DNA from 3 places in the Pantoea sp. X-Soil-TKNS-1207 genome. Region 1 is predicted to be linked to each of the others. Evidence: predicted binding sites of a transcription regulator. Region 1 holds the regulator's gene; each other region holds the start of a gene.

Evidence for each region. Region 1 encodes PurR, which represses purine synthesis genes. Its sites were predicted from a motif close to CANGCAAACGTTTGCNTG; they were not measured.
Region 2: pyrC (dihydroorotase) is a predicted target of PurR. The motif match lies at 5,662-5,679, and genes of this name have one in related genera.
Region 3: cvpA (colicin V production protein) is a predicted target of PurR. The motif match lies at 1,582-1,599, and genes of this name have one in related genera.

What each region holds. Positions count from the first base shown of each region.
Region 1 is NZ_AP035958.1:1,935,036-1,942,253, forward strand. Features, by position in the region: gene punC (purine nucleoside transporter PunC) at 1-98, opposite strand, end outside; gene punR (DNA-binding transcriptional activator PunR) at 208-1,119, shown strand; gene purR (HTH-type transcriptional repressor PurR) at 1,116-2,141, opposite strand; gene cydH (cytochrome bd-I oxidase subunit CydH) at 2,427-2,516, shown strand; gene AC6I8V_RS09125 (C40 family peptidase) at 2,569-3,357, opposite strand; gene AC6I8V_RS09130 (Grx4 family monothiol glutaredoxin) at 3,725-4,057, shown strand; gene rnt (ribonuclease T) at 4,092-4,760, opposite strand; gene gloA (lactoylglutathione lyase) at 4,869-5,276, opposite strand; gene AC6I8V_RS09145 (alkene reductase) at 5,388-6,485, opposite strand; gene AC6I8V_RS09150 (TetR/AcrR family transcriptional regulator) at 6,534-7,130, opposite strand; gene eptA (phosphoethanolamine transferase EptA) at 7,170-7,218, opposite strand, start outside.
Region 2 is NZ_AP035958.1:1,624,835-1,632,052, forward strand. Features, by position in the region: gene trhO (oxygen-dependent tRNA uridine(34) hydroxylase TrhO) at 1-569, shown strand, start outside; gene AC6I8V_RS07455 (YceI family protein) at 610-1,185, opposite strand; gene AC6I8V_RS07460 (cytochrome b) at 1,187-1,759, opposite strand; gene solA (N-methyl-L-tryptophan oxidase) at 2,055-3,170, opposite strand; gene bssS (biofilm formation regulator BssS) at 3,276-3,530, opposite strand; gene AC6I8V_RS07475 (hypothetical protein) at 3,819-4,088, opposite strand; gene dinI (DNA damage-inducible protein I) at 4,235-4,480, opposite strand; gene pyrC (dihydroorotase) at 4,549-5,595, opposite strand; gene AC6I8V_RS07490 (lipoprotein) at 5,732-6,295, opposite strand; gene grxB (glutaredoxin 2) at 6,409-7,056, opposite strand; gene mdtH (multidrug efflux MFS transporter MdtH) at 7,146-7,218, opposite strand, start outside.
Region 3 is NZ_AP035958.1:3,023,320-3,030,537, reverse strand. Features, by position in the region: gene folC (bifunctional tetrahydrofolate synthase/dihydrofolate synthase) at 1-692, shown strand, start outside; gene dedD (cell division protein DedD) at 682-1,422, shown strand; gene cvpA (colicin V production protein) at 1,663-2,148, shown strand; gene purF (amidophosphoribosyltransferase) at 2,185-3,702, shown strand; gene AC6I8V_RS14080 (inverse autotransporter beta domain-containing protein) at 4,363-6,756, shown strand; gene AC6I8V_RS14075 (UbiX family flavin prenyltransferase) at 6,890-7,218, shown strand, end outside.

The DNA.
Region 1 (7,218 bases):
TGCATAGCACCAAATGCAGGCAGATACATATCCGTAGCAAGAAAGCCCAGCATGCTGAGTAACGCAAGCCAGGGTAGAAATCCTTTTGATGACAACATGGTAATTCTCTTTTGGCAGGTTGAACGCGGGGGAGTGTAAAAGGGTGCGGCGGCCTTTGTGAAACGCTAATATTTGCAAAGTGCTATCAAAAAATTTGCAGGCAAAAAAATGTGGTCAGAATATGCCCTTGAGGTGGTGGATGCCGTGGCGCGTACCGGCAGTTTCAGCGCAGCCGCGCAGGAGCTGCACCGCGTACCTTCTGCCATCAGCTATACGGTCCGTCAGCTGGAAACCTGGCTGGCGGTGCCGCTGTTTGAACGTCAGCATCGGGAAGTGGTGCTGACCGCTGCGGGCGAGCATTTTGTGCGCGAAGGTCGCGGTGTTATCAAAAAAATGCTGGCCACCCGGCGTCAGTGTCAGCAGCTGGCCAATGGCTGGCGTGGTCAGCTCAGCATTGCGGTTGACTGTATCGTTAAACCGCAACGTACCCGGCAGCTGGTGAAAGATTTTTATCGCCACTTTCCCGATATGGAGCTGATTATCAGCTACGAAGTGTTTAATGGCGTCTGGGATGCGCTGGCGGACGGCAGGGTTGATGTGGCGATTGGTGCCACCCAGGCGATTCCGGTGGGGGGACGTTTTGCCTTTCAGGATATGGGGGCGCTTAACTGGCGCTGCGTTGTCAGCCCCGATCATCCGTTAGCGAATAGCGCGTTGCTGGATGAGGAGACACTGCGCGCCTGGCCGTCGCTGGTGCTGGAGGATACCTCGCGGGCGCTGCCGCGCCGCATGACCTGGACGCTGGATAATCAGCGTCGCCTGGTGGTGCCGGAATGGGAGACCGGGCTGGATTGCTTGCTGGCCGGGCTGTGCGTGGGGATGGTGCCAGGTCATTTAGCCCGGCCGCTGCTGGACAGCGGCGGCTTAACCGAATTGCTGCTGCCAACGCCGTTTCCGGACAGCCCTTGCTGCGTCAGCTGGTCAGAACAGCGCGCCTCTCCGGCGTTGGGCTGGTTGCTGGCCTATCTTGGCGATGCAGAGACGCTCAACCACGAATGGCTGAGCGAAACCGTTGCTTAACGGCGATAGTCGCGGAACGGGCCGTCAGCCACTGAGCGACGCTCAATCAATGTCGGCTGAACTTCGATGGTTTGCGGATCTTCACGCTTGCTGGTAATGCGATCGAGCAGCATCTCCAGCGCTTTCTCGCCCAGCTGCGCTTTGGGCTGGTGGACCGTGGTCAGCGCTGGGGTAAAGTAGCGGGCGTTGCGCACGTTGTCATAGCCAATCACGGAAATATCCTGCGGCACGCGCAAACCCATCTCGTCGGCGGCGCAAATGGCGCCCATTGCCATGATGTCGCCACCGCAGAAGATTGCGGTCGGGCGCTGCTTCTGGTTAAGGATCTGCTGCATCGCCTGGTAGCCGGATTCCGGCTCAAAATCGCCCTGCACAATCCACTCAGGGCGCACGGTGATGCCTGCTTCATTCAGTGCCTGAAGAAAACCGGCATGGCGGCCGCCACCGGTGTTGCGTTCCATCTGACCGGGGATCGCGCCAATGTCGCGGTGGCCGCGCTCAATCAGATAACGACCGGCGAGATAGCCCCCCTGGAAAGCGTTGTCCTGTACGGTATCGGTAAAATCACCGCGCGACTCACCCCAGTCCATCACCACCATCGGGATATTGCGGTTCTCTTCCAGCATGGTCAGCAGGTCGTCGGGATATTCAGAACACATCACCAGCAGGCCATCGACACGTTTCTGCGCCATCATCGACAGATAGGCCCGCTGCTTTTGCAGATCGTTATGCGCATTGCCGAGAATCAGCGTATAGCCGCGATCGAAACAGTGGTTTTCCACCGCTTCAATAATTTCAGCAAAATAGGGCGCTTCGCTGGAGGTTGCCAGCAGCCCCAGCGTTTTGGTGTGGTTGACTTTCAGGCTGCGCGCCACGGCACTCGGCGAATAATGCAGCTCTTTAATCGCTTCCCATACGGCGTTACGCGTCTCTTCCGCGACAAAACGCGTTTTGTTGATGACATGCGAAACGGTGGTGGTGGAGACACCGGCGCGTTTCGCCACATCTTTAATTGTTGCCATGAAAATGGTACTCCCGGGCTTATCGCAACTTACTGATAAGTATATTGTTAAACGTTTGCGTCTGCTAATGGTTTTGCGCCCCGATTTTGGGGGCATTAAGGACTGAAAAAGGCGTTAACTATCAGTCAATATCGCTTCATCTTGCCGCAAACACAGCGTGCGCAAAATCTGTTGCGCAACGAAAGGCGGCGATTCTAGCAAGCTGGCGCGGATAAGACGAGATTTTTACCGGGCGCTGTGCGAAAATCGCATTAACCCTTCAATTAATGTGACTAAGGAGTTGTGATGAGTACAGACCTGAAACTGGCGCTGGGTACTACGGTTGGCGCATTGCTAATGATCATCGTGTTCAGCTTCACCGCGATCCTTCATTAATAAAAAAAGCCGGACCTGAAAATCAGTGTCCGGCTTTTTTTCGATCTCATGTTTAGCGAATGGTTTTTGGCGTCATCATCCGCCGCGCGCCGACATAATGCTTCTGCCAGTAATCCTCGCCTAACGCGCTGATCTGAATATCTTTACCGGTACGCGGTGACTGAATGAATTTGCCGTTGCCGAGGTAAACCCCAACGTGATCGGCGGTGCCGCGATGGTTAATGCGGAAGAACACCAAATCCCCTTTCTCCAGCATATCGCGCTTAATCGGTGCCGCATCGCGCAGGTGGTACATCTCGTTCGCGGTGCGCGGGAATTTGTATTTCACCAGATCTTTGTAGGCATACCACACCAGGCCGCTGCAATCGAAGCCGGTATGCGGTGACGTGCCGCCCCATTGGTAGGGTTTGCCAATCTGTCCCATCAGCTTATTCATCGCCGTTTCACGCGCTTTCTGGTAGCGCTGACGGTGTGACTTGCTCATTTTGATGGTGGTGAGATCGCCAGTATCCTCATCCAGCTCGGACGTTCTTTTCGCCAGACGCTGATGACCATATTTTTTCTTCGACGATTGTTTCAGCAGGGATTTTTTGCTGGTGGTTTTGTGTAGTGCGGTTTCGGTTTTCGGCTGTTTTTTCAGTCTTAACTTTTGAACGCTGGCCAGACGGGATTTTTTCGTGCTGGTTTTCACCGGACGTCGTTTGCGACGTTCATCTTCGCGCGCACTCTTTTTATCTGCTTTATGCAAACTGACATTGACGGGCGCCTGCGGGGAAGCAGAAGCCACATTAAAAAACAGTTGGGCGAAAGCCAGTATCAAAAGCGTAATAAGTAAACGCATAGTCCGGTTACAGGTTAAGCAGTCTGATAAGAAACAGCCTGCGGCTAAGTTAGAATAATCTGATCAATGATCAGTGCCGTGATGATTCTAATCCACTTTTTTTCCAAAAGGTAAGGCATTTTTCCATTAATCTGTTACGAGACTCGATATGGGGCAAAAATGAGCGATTTCAGCCGGTTAACACAGCACAATTATTGCTAATTATTAATCGGTTAATGCTTATTAATGATATGAAAATGTTATTTGTCATGCCGGAACTTAACAAACATGGCGATTATCAGCATCGCGATGCAAAATCCCGTTTTCAGTGCGGGGGTGAAGTCGCTACAATAAACAAACACGAAGTGACGGATTAAGGAAGGCAAAAATGAGTACTGTTGAAAAAATTCAGCGCCAGATCGCAGAAAACCCGATCCTGCTGTACATGAAAGGTTCGCCGAAACTGCCAAGCTGCGGTTTCTCTGCCCAGGCGGTACAGGCTTTGTCTGCCTGCGGTGAGCGCTTCGCGTATGTTGATATCCTGCAGAACCCGGATATCCGTGCTGAATTGCCGAAATACGCCAACTGGCCAACCTTCCCGCAGCTGTGGGTTGATGGCGAGCTGGTTGGTGGTTGCGACATCATCGTTGAGATGTTCCAGCGTGGTGAACTCCTGCCGCTGATCAAAGAAACTGCTGAGAAGTATAAAGAAGCAGAATAATGAGAAAGGCCGACAATCGTCGGCCTTTTTTTTGTCACTCTTCGGCGTCGTCTGCCGACTCATCGTCACTGTACGGCAGCGGCCAGCCGCCCAGCCGTTTCCAGCGGTTCACCAGCTCGCAAAACAGAATGGCCGTTTGCTCGGTGTCATACAGAGCGGAATGCGCCTGAGTGCTGTCGAAATTCATGCCCGCCGCTTTACAGGCTTTTGCCAGCACCGTCTGACCCAGCACCAGCCCGCTTAATGCGGCGGTATCAAACGTGGCGAACGGATGGAACGGGTTACGTTTCAGGCCGACGCGCTCTGCGGCTGCCATCAGAAAGTTGTGATCAAAGGTGGCATTGTGCGCCACGATAATCGCGCGATTACAGCCGCTGTCTTTGGTGCCTTTGCGCACCATCTTAAAAATTGCATGCAGGGCGTCGTATTCACTCACCGCGCCACGCAGTGGGTTGCTGGGATCAATCCCGGTAAACGCCAGCGCGTCAGGATTCAGAATCGCGCCTTCAAAAGGTTCGACATGGAAATGCAGCGTTTCGTCGCGGTGCAGCCAGCCGTCCTCGTCCATCCTGAGTGTGGTCGCAGCAATTTCAAGCAGGGCATCGGTCTTCGCATTAAAACCGGCGGTTTCGACGTCGATGACCACGGGATAAAAGCCGCGAAAGCGTTGATGGAGAGCGTTTAAGGCGTTCGATTCAGACATCAGGATCTCATAGCAATAAATGGGGCAGCGCGCATTATGGCAAAAATCGCGAGAGGGTGCAGCAGATGAGGAGTGCCAGCCGGCAAAAGCGCAGGCTGGCAGGCTGGCTTAGTTGCCGATGCCGTGTCCGGCATGTTTGTTTTCGATCAGCTCGATCTTGTAGCCGTCCGGATCTTCAACAAAAGCAATCACCGTGGTGCCGCCTTTAACCGGGCCAGCTTCACGGGTCACTTTGCCACCGGCGTTGCGGATACGATCGCAGGTCGCGGCAACATCATCCACGCCCAGCGCGATGTGGCCGTAGGCGTTGCCGAGGTCATAGCTGTCAACACCCCAGTTATAGGTCAGTTCAATCACCGCGCCTTCGCTCTCTTCGGTGTAACCAACAAAAGCCAGGGTGTATTTGTATTCGGTATTTTCGCTCTGACGCAGCAGGCGCATACCCAGCACACGGGTGTAGAAATCGATAGAACGTTGCAGATCGCCAACGCGTAACATGGTGTGAAGTAAACGCATAACATCCTCTTTTTAAAAGTCATCAGGGAATGACACAAACGCTAAGTATAGCGAGTTAACGCCCTGAAGAAACAGCACTGCCGCACATCCGGTGCGGCAGTCGGGTTTTTATTACAGGCTGGGGTAGTCGGTATAACCCTCGGCACCGCCGCCGTAGAAACTCTCCGGGCGCTGCGGGTTCAGTGGCGCGTCCTGTTGCAGGCGCTCGACCAGGTCCGGGTTGGCGATGAAGTCGCGGCCAAAGGCGACCGCATCAATCAGGCCGCGCTGAATCAGGTCATCCGCTTTTTCCACGCTGTAGGCACCGGCACCGATGATCACCCCAGGGAACAGCGCGCGCACTTTCTCACGGAAAGCATCGCTATAAGGCTGACCACCCGCCCAGTCCGGCTCGGAGAGGTGCAGGTAAGCCAGTTTACGTTTGCCCAGCTCGGAGATGTACCACAGCGCCGCGGCCTCTTCATCCGGGCCGTTCGACAGATTCTGGAAAGAACCAATCGGAGAAATACGGATGCCGATACGGTCGGCAGACCAGTTTTTAATCGCAGCATCAACCACTTCCAGCGCGAAACGGCCGCGTTTCTCAATCGAACCGCCGTATTCGTCGGTGCGCTGGTTGGAATCCGGTGCCAGGAACTGGTGCATCAGATAACCGTGCGCCGAGTGCAGCTCCAGCAGATCGAAATCAGCTTCACGCGCGTTGGCCGCGGCCTGACCGAAATCCGCCACAATCTGCTGGATTTCCGCCACGCTCAGCTCACGCGGCAGCGAAGTATCTTCACGATACACTGTGCCGTCAGCCTGACGCAGCGAGGTGCGCGTACCCGCAGCCAGTGCGGAAGGCGCGACCGGCGGCAGACCCTGCGGCTGCACGCTATGATGAGAGATACGACCGGTATGCCACAGCTGAACCGAGCTATGACCGCCCGCGCCGTGGATAGCTTCGTTAATCACTTTCCACGCGGCGATTTGCTGCTGCGTGTGCAGACCGGGTGCACCTGCATAACCTTTCGCCTGGAAAGAAATCTGCGTTGCCTCAGTGATAATCAGCCCGGCGCTGGCACGCTGCTGGTAATACTCGGCCATCAACGGAGTAGGGATATCGCCCGGCTCAATGCTGCGCAAACGCGTCAGAGGGGCCATAAAAACGCGGTTAGGTACGGTAATCGCACCAACTTTAAGTGGGGAGAACAGCTGTTTGCTCGCCATAATGACTCCTGTATTAGACCGGTCGACTAGAGACTGCGGTTTTTAAAATCAGTGGCGACTGAGCCACTGTTCGATAGTATCGAGCGCCAGGCTTATCGGGCCTGATTCCCGTGAAATTTTGCTCTGCAAACTGGCGCCGAGCCACAGCAAATAGCAGCGCTCAGCCAGCTGTTGCGGGCTTTGCCCGTAGGGCAGCGTTTGTTCTGTCGCCACCTCAGCCAGACAACGCGCGTAGGCGCCGATCACCGCATTTGCGCCATATTGCAGCGCATCACGCATCGGCTCCGACAGATCGCACACCTCTGCGGACAGCTTTACGCCGAGGCAACCCATGATATGGCCGCGTTCGATAAACAGCGTCTCTGCCGCGCGGAAATGTTGCAGAAAACGCTCTCGCGCCGGGGTGTCGGGTTGATTAAGCTGACGCTCAACCAGCTGCAAATGCTGCACAAAGTAACGCTCCAGCAGGGCGACGCCAAAGGCTTCTTTTGAACGGAAGTAGTGATAAAACGAACCTTTCGGCACTTCCGCCAGCGTCAGCATTTCACTGAGGCCCATCCCGGTAAATCCCCGTTGCAGACACAACTGCTCGCCGGTAGCGAGCAGATGTTCACGGGTATCGTTGCGTTGCAGAGTCTTGTTCATGGGCAGCAGAGTAGTAGACCAGTCAGTCTAATGCAACCCTTAACGCCCGGCCTGGCACGATCTGATCATATCCAGCTGCGGCTGATAC
Region 2 (7,218 bases), 310 kb from region 1:
TGGGGCATTTCGATAATGCGCTTGAGGTGCCTGCGGATACCTTCCGCGATCAGCTGCCGATGGCTATCGATATGCTGAAAGACCAGAAAGATAAGAAAATCGTTATGTACTGCACCGGCGGCATTCGTTGCGAGAAAGCCAGTGCCTGGATGAAGCACAACGGTTTTGACGACGTCTATCACATCGAGGGTGGCATCATTGAATACACCCGTCGTGCGCGTGAGCAGGGCCTGCCAGTCCGTTTTAAAGGCAAAAACTTTGTCTTTGATGAGCGTATGGGCGAGCGCATTTCTGAAGATGTGCTGTCGAACTGCCATCAGTGCGGCACCCCCTGCGACACCCATACCAACTGTGTGAACGACGGTTGCCATCTGTTGTTTATTCAGTGTCCGAGCTGTGCGGAGAAATTCCACAATTGTTGCAGCCCGATCTGCATGGAAGAGTCGACATTGTCGCCGGAAGAACAGCGCGCCCGCCGCGCCGGTCGTGAAAACGGCAACAAAGTGTTCAACAAATCGCGTGGTTTGCTGAATATGACGATGGCGATTCCCGTGCCAGAGAAGAAGTAACCGGCGGGCAGCCTGCGTTTCATGGCAGGCTGCCCTGGTTTTACTGACGAACCCCTTCGACAGAAATGATCAGCTCTGCCTTCTGCGCAGCGGGTCCCAGATCTTTATTGATATTAAACGTCTTCAGCACGATCTCTCCGCTGGCCTCGAATCCGGCCCGATAACCGCCCCAGGGGTCTTTCCCTTCACCGATCAATCGTGCATCCAGCGTCACCGGGTGGGTCACGCCGTTGAGCGTCAGGTCACCGGTGATTTTATACTGCTCGCCCTCTTTCTTTACCGCAGTGGAGACAAACGTCGCCTGCGGGAACTTGCCGGTATTGAGGAAATCGCTGCTGCGCAGATGCTTATCCCGCTCGGCATGGTTGGTATCCAGGCTGTTGGTGTTGATGGTGACGTTCACCTTGTCAGCGGCCGGATTGGCCTCATCGAAGGTAAAACTGCCGTCGAAATCCTTAAAGCTGCCGTACAGCCAGCTGTAGCCAAGATGCTGAATGCGGAACTGCACAAAAGCATGTTGACCCTGTTTATCAAATTTGTAGTCCGCCGCGGCGGCCTGAAGGCTGGCCGCCAGTAACGCGGCACCGGTCAGCATCCGCAATGATTTCTTGAGCATGTTACTTTTCCTTTTCAGAGGTTAATGGGATGCGGCAACCCAACATCCTTTTCAGTGTGCTATCACCATCAATAACGTGGTGTTTGAGCGCGGCAAGCCCGTGCAGTACCGAAAGCAGCACCAGCGTCCAGGCCAGCCATAAATGAATATCGCCTGCCACATCTGCCTGAACAGCGGCCCCGGCCAGCAGGGCGGGAACCTCAAACCAGCCGAAAAGCGAAATGGGTTTGCCGTCGGCGGTAGAAATCAGATAGCCGCTCAGCAAAATGACCAGCAACAGGGCGTAAAGAAGCCAGTGCGCGGTGCTTGCGGCACGGCGAACCGGCGTGGAATAACTGGCGAGGGGGGCGGGTGGCGGCGACAGAAAGCGCCATGCCAGACGCAGCAGCAGGGCGATAAATAACAGCAGGCCAATGCTTTTGTGAATGTCCGGTGCCGTGTGATACCAGCCGTCATAGTAGCCCAGCCCGACCATCCACCAACCAAGCGCAAACATGGCATAAATGGCGAAGGCCATTAGCCAGTGTAATAAAATCGAAATTGCTCCAAACCGCTGTGGGGAATTACGCCACATTCTCTGAAATCCCTGGTCAGAAATAAGTGGTAATGAGCATCTACATCCTGAAATAAAAAATCAATCACACTTACTTTTCTATAAATAAGCCAATAATTATTCGGAATTTATGGGGATATGTTGTCTGGATACTCAGAAAGAGTGAATAACTACGCGGGGAATAGGGTGTGAGAAACATCTAAGGTTAATTACTACACCTTTTGCGCTTTTATTTAGCGGCAGAATTAAACCTTTGTGAGTTTATGTCAGGGAGTGTCAGGCGGGCCGGCGCGAGTGGCGCACCGGCCGGGTTATATCAGGCGAAACGCGACAAGGAAAAGGGAGAGATATCGAAAGAAAACGCTTTTTCCTGCGCAAATTCGCTGGCCAGTTCGCCCAGCACGCTGGCGAATTTAAAACCATGACCACTTAAACCGGTAATGATCAGGCGGTTCGGTTCACCGGGCAGGGTGTCGATGATGAAATCTTCATCCGGCGTATTATCGTAGCTACAGGCTTCACCATGCAGACAGACACCAACGCCAGGCAGAAACTGACGCAGGAAGCTAAAGGCTTCGCTGCCATCCGCAGCCACGTTGCCGAAGGGCTTACGATCGGCGGGGGTCTGCATCACCTGACCGCCATCGTGACGGCCTACCTTCAGCGCGTTATTGTCTGCCGGGAAACCGTAAAAGTGGGTGCCATCAGGCATCTCCACGGTAAAGCCGGGAAACTTGTTATTTTCGCTGTAGCGGCCATCCGCCTGATGCCAGGCAAACACTTTACGCACCGGCGTGACGGGTAAATCCGCCACCAGCTGGCTGACCCAGGTGCCTGCACTGACCAGCATCTTGCGCGCGCGAAATACGCCTTCGCTGGTGGTGACCTGTTGCAAATCACCCGTGCGGCCAATGCTGGTCACCGGGCAATTAAACAGCTGGGCGCAGCCCGCTTTTTCCGATAGATCGATCCAGCTACGTACCGCCTGTTCGCATTTGAGAAAGCCGGAATTGGGTTCGAAGACGCCAATGTAGCCATCCGGCACCGAGAACTGCGGCCAGCGCTTGCGGACTTCATCCGCCTGCAAAATCTGCACATCCAGCTGCCAGACGCGGGCGCTATCGATAACGTTTTGAATAAAGGGAGAGGTGATGGGGGCCAGATTGAGAATACCGCTGCGGTGCATAATGCGTTCGCCGCCCTGACGTTCCAGCTCATCCCACAATGTCTGCGCGCGCAGCACCAGCGGGACGTAGCGCTCGCCTTCGCCATAGGCATGGCGAATCAAACGCGTTTCACCGTGATGGGTGCCCTGAGTATGGGGCGGGTGGGCGCTGTCGATCATCAACACCGCTAAGCCCGCCTGGGTAGCGTAGAATCCGGCGGCGGCTCCGACCGAACCACTGCCAACCACAATCAGATCATAAACCATACGACATCACTCCTGAAAAACGGTGAATTTTTTCAGTAGCATAGCAAAAGATAGCGCCCATGAAAAAGGCACCCTTGGGGGTGCCCTTTCACGCGATGGCAGAAATTAATGCTTTAAATTATCGCGTTGGTATTGCTCTGTGGACTCAATTTTTGCAATGCCAGCTTCGAGTATGGAGATAAATTGTCTCGCCACGTCCGTGGTCAGCCAGTAAGTAGGGCCCACATCAGCTTCTTCTTCTTTCTGATCCTGCGATGATAGCGAGTGCAGGCGGATCATCATGGCGTCATAACTGTCTACGGTGCTAATGTCCCATCCTACCAACGGATGAGTCTGAATGACGTCTTTATTTCTGTCCATTATAACCTCCTTTTTACTCGTTAAACGAAGTGCTTCTTGAGGTTCAATGCGGCTTTTTCTTGCACTAGCGAGATAATTATAACATGAAACGAACGGTACAATAGTTAAAAAATGTGGTGAGCAAATTTCTGGCAAAAATAAAGGCTAACGAAATACGAGTTAAAAAAATAATTAATAGCCCGGCGAAACGGGCATTTTATCGCGCCAACCTTAACGGCGGCTGAAGAAGTTATCGGCAGAGAAGTCGCATAACTTTAGGAGGACTCTGGAACCGCTTACGCGGCGGAATTATCCCTGCGAGTTATCGGGCAACACGCCAATACGTTTCTGGATCTCTTCCGCCAGGCGTGAAAACTGCTGCTGTAACTGCTCGTCATGATTCTGGTTTTGCGCTTCCAGCGACAGATTGTGCACCAGCAACTGGTTGGCGCGATCGTCCAGGCAGAACGTCAGGCTGGCAAAAGCATTCTCCAGCACGGTTAAACGGCGCTGCTGCTCGCTAATTAATGCCAGCAATTCACCAAACGTCATCGCCTCTTCGGGTTTTTCGTGAGTCATGGGTAAAACGTCTCCTGTTAGCATGACGCGGACAAAAAAAAGGGGATCACTATGGATGATTCTAGATGCAGCGACTTTTTCTGGCGAGGGGAATTAAAAACAAAAAAGCCGGGTGGCGAAACCCGGCAAAAACTGCGCAGTGGCGGTTAATCGGTAATAAACCAGTCGTCGGCGCTTTCCCAGGTTTCCTGCAGGATATCGCTAATGCGTTCGCGATTTTCTTTGCAGCCGCCAAAAACGCTCAGCTGATTGCCGCTGGCATAGCGGACTTTGACATGGTGTTCGTCATCAGGGAAATCGCGCGCGATGCGGCGGGTAAGCTCTGCGCTCAGGGCATCAAGTGCGCCCGCAGGAAGGGGCTGAGTTTTTGCTACGGTAATTTCAACACGCATAAACGCCTCCGGAATAATATACTGGTTATTTGTACAGTAAAATTATCCCGAAGGCAAGCATCAGCGCGTTATTGCTTTACGCGCCAGTTGAGAGTCTCACCGGCGAGGAAGGGCACGAGGCTGTCATCGGCGACGGCGACAGTTTGCTCCACGGTCCACGGCTCACGTACCAGCGTCAGCGTTCCTTCGTTAAGCGGCAGGCCGTAGAAGTTCGGGCCATTCTCAGAACAGAAGGCTTCGAAATGTTGCAGCGCATCCAGCTCCTCAAATACCGTGGCATAAGCCGGTAACGAAGTCGGCGCGTTAAACACCCCGGCGCAGCCGCAGCTGGCTTCTTTCAGATGGCGCAAGTGCGGCGCCGTATCGGTACCGAGGAACACGCGACGGTTGCCGCTCGCCACCAGCTTACGCAGCGCTTCCTGGTGAATATTGCGTTTCAGGATCGGCAGGCAGTAGAGATGCGGGCGCACGCCGCCAACCAGCATATGGTTGCGGTTGAACATCAGATGCTGAGGCGTAATGGTCGCGCCCAGCAGCGCATTACCTGCTGCCAGGTATTCAGCCGCTTCTTTGGTGGTGATGTGTTCCATAACCACTTTCAGAGCAGGGAACTGCTGACGCAGCGGCTCCAGCACCGTCTCAATAAAACGTGCCTCACGGTCAAAAATATCAATGTGCGAGTCGGTCACTTCACCGTGTACCAGCATCGGCATCCCGATCTGCTGCATACGTTCCAGCACGCGGGCGATGGAGGCGATATTGGTCACGCCATGGCTGGAGTTGGTGGTGGCGTGCGCCGGATAGAGCTTCGCCGCGGTGAAAACGCCTGCGCGGAAACCCTGCTCGATCTCATCGGGATCGAGGGAGTCGGTGAGATAGCAGGTCATCAGCGGCGTAAAGGCATGTGCGGCCGGTAAGGCGGCGAGAATGCGATCACGATAGGCAATGGCCGCAGCGACGCTGGTAACAGGCGGAACCAGGTTTGGCATGACAATGGCACGACCGTTCACTGCACTGGTGTAAGGCAAAACCGCCTCAAGCATCGCGCCATCGCGCAGATGGATATGCCAGTCGTCAGGGCGGCGAATCGTGATTTGCTGGGGTTGGGCTGTCATTCAAAAAGGCTCCGGCTGAGTAGAAAACGAAAGGCACGTTTAGGCCGGGGAGTAATCATAAGGATGTGGGCAACCGTTTGCACGGGATTTTATGCGCAGAAAGCAAAACCGCGCCAGTGAGGCGCGGTTGCGGGGGTTAGTCGGTGAAAGGAATCACCAGCTGGCCAGGTTTCACTTCCAGACCTTTGGCAAATTTCTTCGCCAGCGCTTCGCCTTTGCTGCGATCTTCGCTTAACACGTAGGCGGGTTTTTCATTGAAGTAACGTTTCAGCGATTCGTTGAGGTACGGCGTCAGCGTTTTCATGATCGACGCCATTTTTTCCGGCTGTACCTGGGCATCGACAATCTCCATGTCATGCAGATAAATCGCCCCTTGCTGGGCATTGAACACCGGCTGCGCCTTCATTTTCAGCTGCATTTCCGCCTGTTGCGGACCAAACAGCGAGCTGACATTAATTGTGGCTTTGCCCGTCAGGGTGATTTTGCCGGGTTCTTCGCGGCCAATCTGGCTGCTCAAATCGCTCAGCACGATATGCGCATTCACCAGCCCGGAAACACCCACATCTTTCTCAAAATTGTTGTGCTTCTGGAGCGCCTGATTTACTTCCTGCTCGCTAATGGTGTATTGGGTTAATTGATTACAACCGGCCAGCAGCATGGCAAACAACAGGGCCAGCAGCCCGGCAAACGCCTTCTTCATACTTTCCTCGTCCTGATCGATACGGCATATACCGGCCATAGCGTGCCTGAATCAGGGCTGGGTGTCACCAGGAGAGAGATGAGAAACGTCTGGGCGCTTCTCATCAGGCAGGGTCAGGCAGCGATGGAGGAGAGCAGATTGACCTGGGTCTGTTTCGCCATATTGTCGCGATAATCTGCCACGCGGCTCGGCCATTCGATACCGGCCACCAGCGTCAGCGAACGTAACAACGGAAACAGGTTGATATCATCTTCCGACAGCTCGCCGTTCACCGCATTGGGTTTGACGATCAGCTTATCCAGCTGACGCAAATCGTCGCTGATGTTCTTGATCAGCCCCGGCGCGTGTTTGCGCAGTTCGCTGAAGTCACCGATGTTGGCCTGCTTTTTCTCGCGGAAATAGTTGCGCGCTTCCGGCGTGGCAAATTCGGCGAAAGCGGCATCGGCAATGCGCGGCAGCAGCAGCTTGTTCACATAACCATTTACGTGCCGCAGCCAGTCCCTGATGGCCGGGTTCGCTTTGCCGTTCAGCAACGTCTCGCCATCCTGCTTATCCACCAGACGCACGATATCCATGCTTTCCGGCATGGCGCTGCCATCGGCTTTTTGCAGGATCGGCGCCATCTTCTGACCAATAAGTTTTTTTGGTGTGCTCTCGTCGTCATTGAGCATCACGACCAGCTCGACGGGCAGATTTTTCAGCCCAAAAATCATGCGCGCTTTGACGCAGAAAGGGCAGTGATCGTAGATGTAGAGTTTCATCCCGTTTCTCCATTGGTTCTCAGGGTGACAGACGTCACCCTTTCTACAGACGTGCGGGAAGTATGGGAGAGATTAGCGGCAGGGGCAAATTAGCTGCTGTAAAGCGCCGGGGCCACTTCGCGCGGCTGGAACTGCCACCACAGCGCCAGCAGCGTCACGCCA
Region 3 (7,218 bases), 1.1 Mb from region 1:
GTGGCGACAAACCGGCGGTAGTGGGCGAACCTGACATGCCGCATACCATTGCCGACGTGGCGGCGGAGAAGGGCGCGCTGTTGATGCAGCGTAACCGCGACTGGCAGTGGCAGCAGCACGGCGATAGCTGGTCATTGCAGGATGCGCAGGGTGAACTGCGCGATCTGCCGTTGCCGCAGGTGCCGTTGCCCAATGCCGCGACCGCCCTGGTCGCGTTGCGCGCCTCAGGGTTGCAGGTCAGCGAAGCGATTATTCGTCAGCATCTGCCGCTGGCCATTTTGCCGGGGCGTTTTCAGACGGTCAGTGAATCACCGCGTGTGATCCTCGATGTGGCGCATAATCCCCATGCCGCTTATTATCTGGCTTCACGTCTGGCGGAGTTGCCGCGGACGGGCAAGGTTCATGCAGTGGCTGGTATGCTGCATGATAAAGATATCGCTGGCACGCTGGCGGCGCTGGCGCCGCAGGTAGATCGCTGGTACTGCGCCCCGCTTGAAGGGCCGCGCGGTGCGACAGCGGAGCAGCTGATCGCCCATCTGGCGAGCGGCGAGGCGTTTGCGAGCGTCGATGCTGCCTGGCAGGCGGCGCGCCAGCAGGCTCAGCCCGAGGATGTGATTCTGGTGTGTGGTTCTTTCCACACCGTGGCACAGGTAATGGAATCGATGGCAGCGGAGAACGGCAGTGGCAAGTAAGTTTCAGAACCGTTTGGTCGGCACGGTGATTCTGGTGGCGGTTGGCGTCATCGTATTGCCCGGTCTGCTGGACGGTAAGAAAAAGCACTATAAAGAGGAGTTCGCTGCGATTCCGCTGGTGCCGAAACCGGACGACCAGCAGGACAGCGAGATGGTGCCGCCGGTGACGCAGTCGCTGCCGGCCCAGCCGCCGGAAGGGGCGGGCGCAGCGCAGAGCGAAACCAACAGCAAAACCACCAGCCCGGTGGAGAACGGCACAACCCAGCCGACGCATAACAGCGAACCGGCGGTGGTGACGCCGCCACCGGTGCATCAAACCGCGCCGGTACAGACGCCGAAGCCGAAACCGATCGAACAACCCAAACCGAAGCCGAAACCGGCAGAACCGAAGCCGGTGGAGCAGCCGAAGCAGGTTGAGCAGCCGAAGCAGGTTGAGCAGCCGAAGCCGGTGGAAACGCCGCAGCAGAACGAAGAGGAAGCGCCAAAAGGCCAGGCCTATGTGGTGCAGCTCGGCGCGCTGAAAAACGCGGCGAAGGTGAATGAGATCGTCGCGCAGCTGCGTCTGTCGGGTTATCGCGCCTTTACCGTGCCGTCCACGCCGGTACAGGGACAGATTACCCGCATCTATGTCGGCCCGGACGCCTCGAAAGCGAAGATGCAGGCCGCCGTCGGTGAGCTGAAAAGCCTTTCCGGCCTCGGTGGAGTGGTGAAGCCGTATAGCACGCGTTAAACCATTGATAAGCCGCGCCAATAGCAGAAAAAGGCGTGGCTTTTCATCAGGAAGATAACAAAAAATTATTTTATTTCAGCGGGTTATGTTGCTGAGATGGCTGGGGGCGAGGAAAGTTTTTTTCATCGCCCTTTTTATGGATGCAGAACCGGAAAACCCTACGCAAACGTTTTCTTTTTCTGTTAGAATGCGCCCCGAACTGGATGCAGGGGTGCAATCGCGCTGGCGCTGGAAGAGTTCATGATCTGGATTGATTACGTCATTATTGCGGTAGTTAGTTTTTCGGCACTGGTCAGCCTGATTCGTGGGTTTGTCCGGGAAGCCTTATCTCTCGTTACCTGGGGATGTGCGTTTTTTGTCGCCAGTCACTACTACGCCTACCTTGCAGTCTGGTTTACAGGTTTTGACGACGAACTGGTTCGCAACGGCATCGCCATCGCGGTGTTATTCGTTGCCACCCTGATTGTGGGTGCCATCGTGAACTATGTGATCGGCTCGCTGGTTGAAAAGACCGGCCTGTCGGGAACCGACAGGGTGTTGGGGGTCTGTTTCGGGGCGTTGCGTGGCGTGCTGATTGTTTCCGCCATGCTGTTCTTCCTTGATACATTCACCGGCTTCTCGAAAAGCCCGGACTGGCAGCAGTCCCAACTCATTCCCCAGTTCAGTTACATCATCAGATGGTTCTTCGACTATCTGAAAAGCACGTCGAGTTTTATACCCCGGTGACGCCACCGGGAGTGCGGCTAATGAGGAAATGACAACATGTGCGGTATTGTTGGTATCACCGGTTTTATGCCAGTAAACCAGTCGATCTATGACGCGTTAACGGTGCTGCAGCACCGCGGGCAGGATGCCGCCGGCATTTGTACCATCGATGCGCTTAACTGCTTTCGCCTGCGCAAAGCCAATGGTCTGGTGAGCGACGTCTTCGAAGCACGCCACATGCAGCGTTTGCAGGGCAACATCGGGATTGGCCACGTACGCTACCCGACAGCAGGCAGCTCCAGCGCCTCTGAAGCGCAACCATTCTATGTGAACTCACCTTACGGCATTACGCTGGCGCATAACGGTAATCTGACCAACGCGCACGAGCTGCGTAAACAGCTGTTCGAAGTGGGTCGCCGTCACGTTAACACCACCTCAGATTCCGAAATTCTGCTCAACATCTTTGCGCAGGAGCTGGACCGTTTTCAGCACTACCCGCTGGAAGCAGACAACATTTTTGCCGCAGTAGCCGCAGTGCACCAGCAGGTGCGTGGCGCTTACGCGGTGGTTTCGATGATTATCGGTCATGGCATGGTGGCGTTCCGCGACCCGAACGGTATCCGTCCGCTGGTGCTGGGCAAACGTCAGATTGCTGATGGCCGCACCGAGTATATGGTGGCGTCCGAGAGCGTGGCGCTGGATACGCTGGGCTTTGAATTTATCCGTGACGTCGCGCCGGGTGAAGCGGTGTACATCACCGAAAAAGGCCAGCTGTCGACGCGCCAGTGCGCCGAGAACCCGAAAAGCAATCCGTGCCTGTTCGAGTACGTTTACTTTGCTCGTCCTGACTCGTTCCTCGATAAGATCTCCGTCTACAGCGCACGCGTCCGTATGGGCACCAAGCTGGGCGAAAAGATCTCACGCGAGTGGGAAGATCTGGATATCGACGTCGTGATCCCGATTCCTGAAACCTCCACCGATGTGGCGCTGGAAATTGCGCGAATTCTCGATAAACCCTATCGTCAGGGCTTTGTGAAGAACCGCTACGTTGGCCGTACTTTTATCATGCCGGGTCAGCATCTGCGCCGCAGCGCGGTTCGCCGTAAGCTGAACGCTAACCGTGCCGAATTCCGTGGCAAAAACGTGCTGCTGGTGGATGACTCCATCGTACGTGGCACGACCTCGGAGCAGATTATCGAGATGGCCCGTGAAGCGGGCGCAAAACGCGTTTATCTGGCTTCTGCTGCGCCGGAAATTCGTTTCCCGAATGTGTACGGCATCGACATGCCAAGCGCCACCGAGCTGATCGCTCACGGGCGTGAAGTGGAAGAGATTCGCCAGCTGATCAAAGCCGACGCGCTGATTTTCCAGGATCTGGATGACCTGATCGAAGCGGTTCGCGAAGAGAACCCGGATATCGCCCAGTTCGAATGTTCTGTCTTCAACGGTATTTACGTCACCAAAGACGTTGACCAGCGTTATCTCGACTATCTCCAGTCGCTGCGTAATGACGACGCGAAAGCCATCGCGCGTCAGACCGAAGTGGAAGGTCTGGAATTGCATAACGAAGGTTAAGTTCTGCCGCCCGCTTTTAATGCATGATTAAAAGCGGGCATCTCTCTCGTCTCATCGTTTATTCCCTTCTTTGCTACAACTGCTCTCAGATTAAATTTTATTATAAAGCTGACAAAGTTAAGTCAGTTAAATGAATGCCGTCTGAATTTACATTCAATGTGTTATCGATTTTATATCAACCAAAAATGACGTTCTTTTTGTTTTTTTGTTAAATCCTATTTTGATTATTTAATAATTCATTTAAATCTCCTGATTTCAGGCTGGTTGTCATGCCTTTTATAGCTAACCTTCAGCGCGTCAGGCGGCCTGATATCAGAACAGATGTATCTGAATAAATAAAGGCAGGGCAGTGGATTTGCTGAGGCTGAAGAATTACGAACAATCTCATTACCTGTTTTTCTGACAGTGAATTGAAAATGGCGGGCGAAAAACATGGAGCAAGTGCGGGTCCTGTTCTGTGCATTTTTTTAGCCGCGTCTTTTAATTCACTGGGGTGATTAGAAAATGAGATTTAAGAAATTTAAGTTCTCCGCTATTTATACTGCAATGATTTTGCAGCTTCCGCTTGCATCATTGGTTATGTCAGATATTGCCCACGCGAGCATTGACAGCTCACAGAAATTGAATGTACAGACCCTGATATTAAAGCCGGGTGAGCGTGTGGCGGATATTGCCCGTCAGAACAACCTGTCGCTCGATCACTTATGGGAAATCAACTCTTTCGCGTTCAATGATAAAGCCACTTTCCTCGCGGCTTCCACTGGGGAGACGATCTGGCTGCCGGTTGTGAAACCCGCCGCTCAGCCCAAGGCAAAAACCACTCAGCCGGTTAAGAAAGCACGCCAGGCGGATCGGCAGGCGGACGCCAAAGTAAACGATAAGACCACCGATGCACGTCAGTTCAGTCAAAGCCAGCTCACTTCTCAGGCAGGCCAGCAGGCTGAAGCCTGGCTAAATGGTTTTGGCGGATCTTCGCGCGTTGCCATTGGCGCGGACGAAAACTTCGCTAACTACAGCTATGCCGCGGATGTGCTGGTGCCCTTCTGGGACAGTCGCGATCTGTTAGTCTTCAGCCAGCTGGGAGGCCGTCGCGCTGACGATCGTACCACCGGCAATTTTGGTCTGGGCGTGCGTTATTTTGCTGATGGCTGGATGCTGGGCAACAACGCCTTTTATGATAACGATTTCACCGGCAACAACCGCCGCGTTGGTGTGGGGGCCGAAATCTGGACCGAAGCACTGCGACTGGCGGCGAATGGTTATTACCGCCTGAACGGCTGGCATGAATCTAAACTGCTGGCCGACTATGACGAACGCCCGGCTAATGGCTGGGATATCGAACTGGCCAGCTGGCTGCCGATCTACCCGCAGTTAGGCGGCAAGGTCAAATATGAACAATATTATGGCGATAACGTGGCGTTAATGAGCCGCAGCAGCCAGCAGAAGAATCCTTCTGCCGTAACGCTGGGCGCCAACTGGACACCGGTACCGCTGGTTTCAATTGACGCGGGCCATCGCAAAAGTATGCAGAGCGGTTCAGATAACACCGTTGGCCTGAACCTGAACTGGAACTTCGGGCGTTCACTTGACTGGCACCTGTCGTCGGATGCCGTGGCCGACCAGCGCAGCCTGGCCGGTTCCCGCTATGAACTGGTTTCGCGTAATAACCAGATCGTGATGGATTACCGTGAGCAGACCGTCATCACCTTCTCTCTGGCACATCAGGTGGAGGGTATCGAAGGTTCCACGCAGTCGCTCGGCGTGAGCGTCTGGGCGAAGCATGGTCTGGGCAGGATCGTCTGGGATGATGCGATGCTGGTCGCTGCGGGTGGCAAAATTATCGGTACGGGCGCGAATTCTCAGCTGGTACTGCCGGCTTATCAGGAGGGCGCCAGCAACCTCTATACCCTCAGTGCCGTGGCGTATGACACCAAAGGCAAGGCTTCTCCGAGTGCACAGGTGCAGATCACGGTAGAAAAACAGCTTCTGCCTGATGAGCCGTTGCCACCTGAAGAACCACAGCAGCCGGACGAGCCGGGACAGCCGGAAGAACCGGGACAGCCTGGGCAGCCTGACGCCGGAAAGACCACTGTCAACCTGAGTACCGGTGAGCTGATTGCGGATGGCAGTGGAAAAGCAGAAGTGGCGGTAGAGCTGAAAGACAAAGATGGTAACCCGTTGAGTGGCGAAGCAAACAGCCTGCGTCTGGACGCGACCATGCAGAGTATGCTGCGAAGCGCGGAAGCGGGTGTCACGGTTGGACAGTTCAGGGAAGATGCCCCAGGGCGTTATCTGGCGGATGTGACGGCGGGAAACGTAGCCGGTGTGGTGACCCTGACGCTTTATCATGGCAGCACCCAACTGGGACAGCAGCAGCTGACGCTGAAGGCTCAGCAAGCTGAAGTCGCGGTGCCTGCAAAAATAGAATTGGAACTGATAAGCGTAAAACTTATCGCCGGTAATAACTCAACCTATGCTGCGAAAGTCACTGATCAGTATGGCAATCCGATGGAAGGCATTGCAGTCAGGTTTGCTGACGAAGACGGTAGCAACTGGTCCTTAAGCAATAATGGTAAAACCAGCAAAAATGGTATAGCAAATGGGACACTGCTTAATACCGGGCAGGCGGGAACCTTTATTCTGACATCTTACGTTGGTGAGTTAGCATCGAATAAATTAACTGTGGTCTATAGCCCAGATGTGGACTCAGCAATGATTAAGCCGAACTCTGTTATTGCAAGAAGCGGGACGTTTGTGTCGGGCCAGCCTGGCTCAACAAAAGATGCACAATTCGCTCTGGAAGTAGTCGATAAATATGGCAATCAGCTGCGAAAACTACAAGGCTTCAGTCTGAAAGAGGCCAATGGTTACGACAGCCAGCTGGTGATTGATGCTTATCCGGGTACGGATGTTAACGGGATGATTGTTGGTCGCGTAAAAATGGCGGCTGGCCATACGGCAAATAACGATAAGACCCTCTATAAACTCTATCCGCTGTTCAATGGTGTTCGTGCCGGAACCAGTACTTTTGACATCACTTTTGATGCCGAATAATTTTGTGGATTGCTCCTCATAATAAAAGGCAATCGCTGCGGCGGTTGCCTTTTTTCCACACTTATCGCCTCAGTTTGTCATCCTTTCACGCAGCAGGTTATGATTAACGCTTTACCTGCATAGCAAAATCACTATGAAACGACTCATTATTGGTATCTCCGGCGCGAGCGGCGCCATCTACGGCGTGCGCCTGCTTGAAGTGCTGCAACCGCTGGCGGAGATTGAAACCCATCTGGTGATGAGCCTGGCAGCGCGCCAGACGCTGGCGCTGGAAACCGATTTCAACCTGCGCGACGTGCAGGCGCTGGCCGATGTGGTGCATGACGTGCGCGATATTGCCGCCAGCATCTCTTCCGGTTCGTTCAAAACCCTCGGTATGGCGATTTTGCCCTGTTCGATGAAAACCCTCTCCGGCATTGTGCACAGCTACAGTGATAGCCTGCTGACGCGTGCCGCCGATGT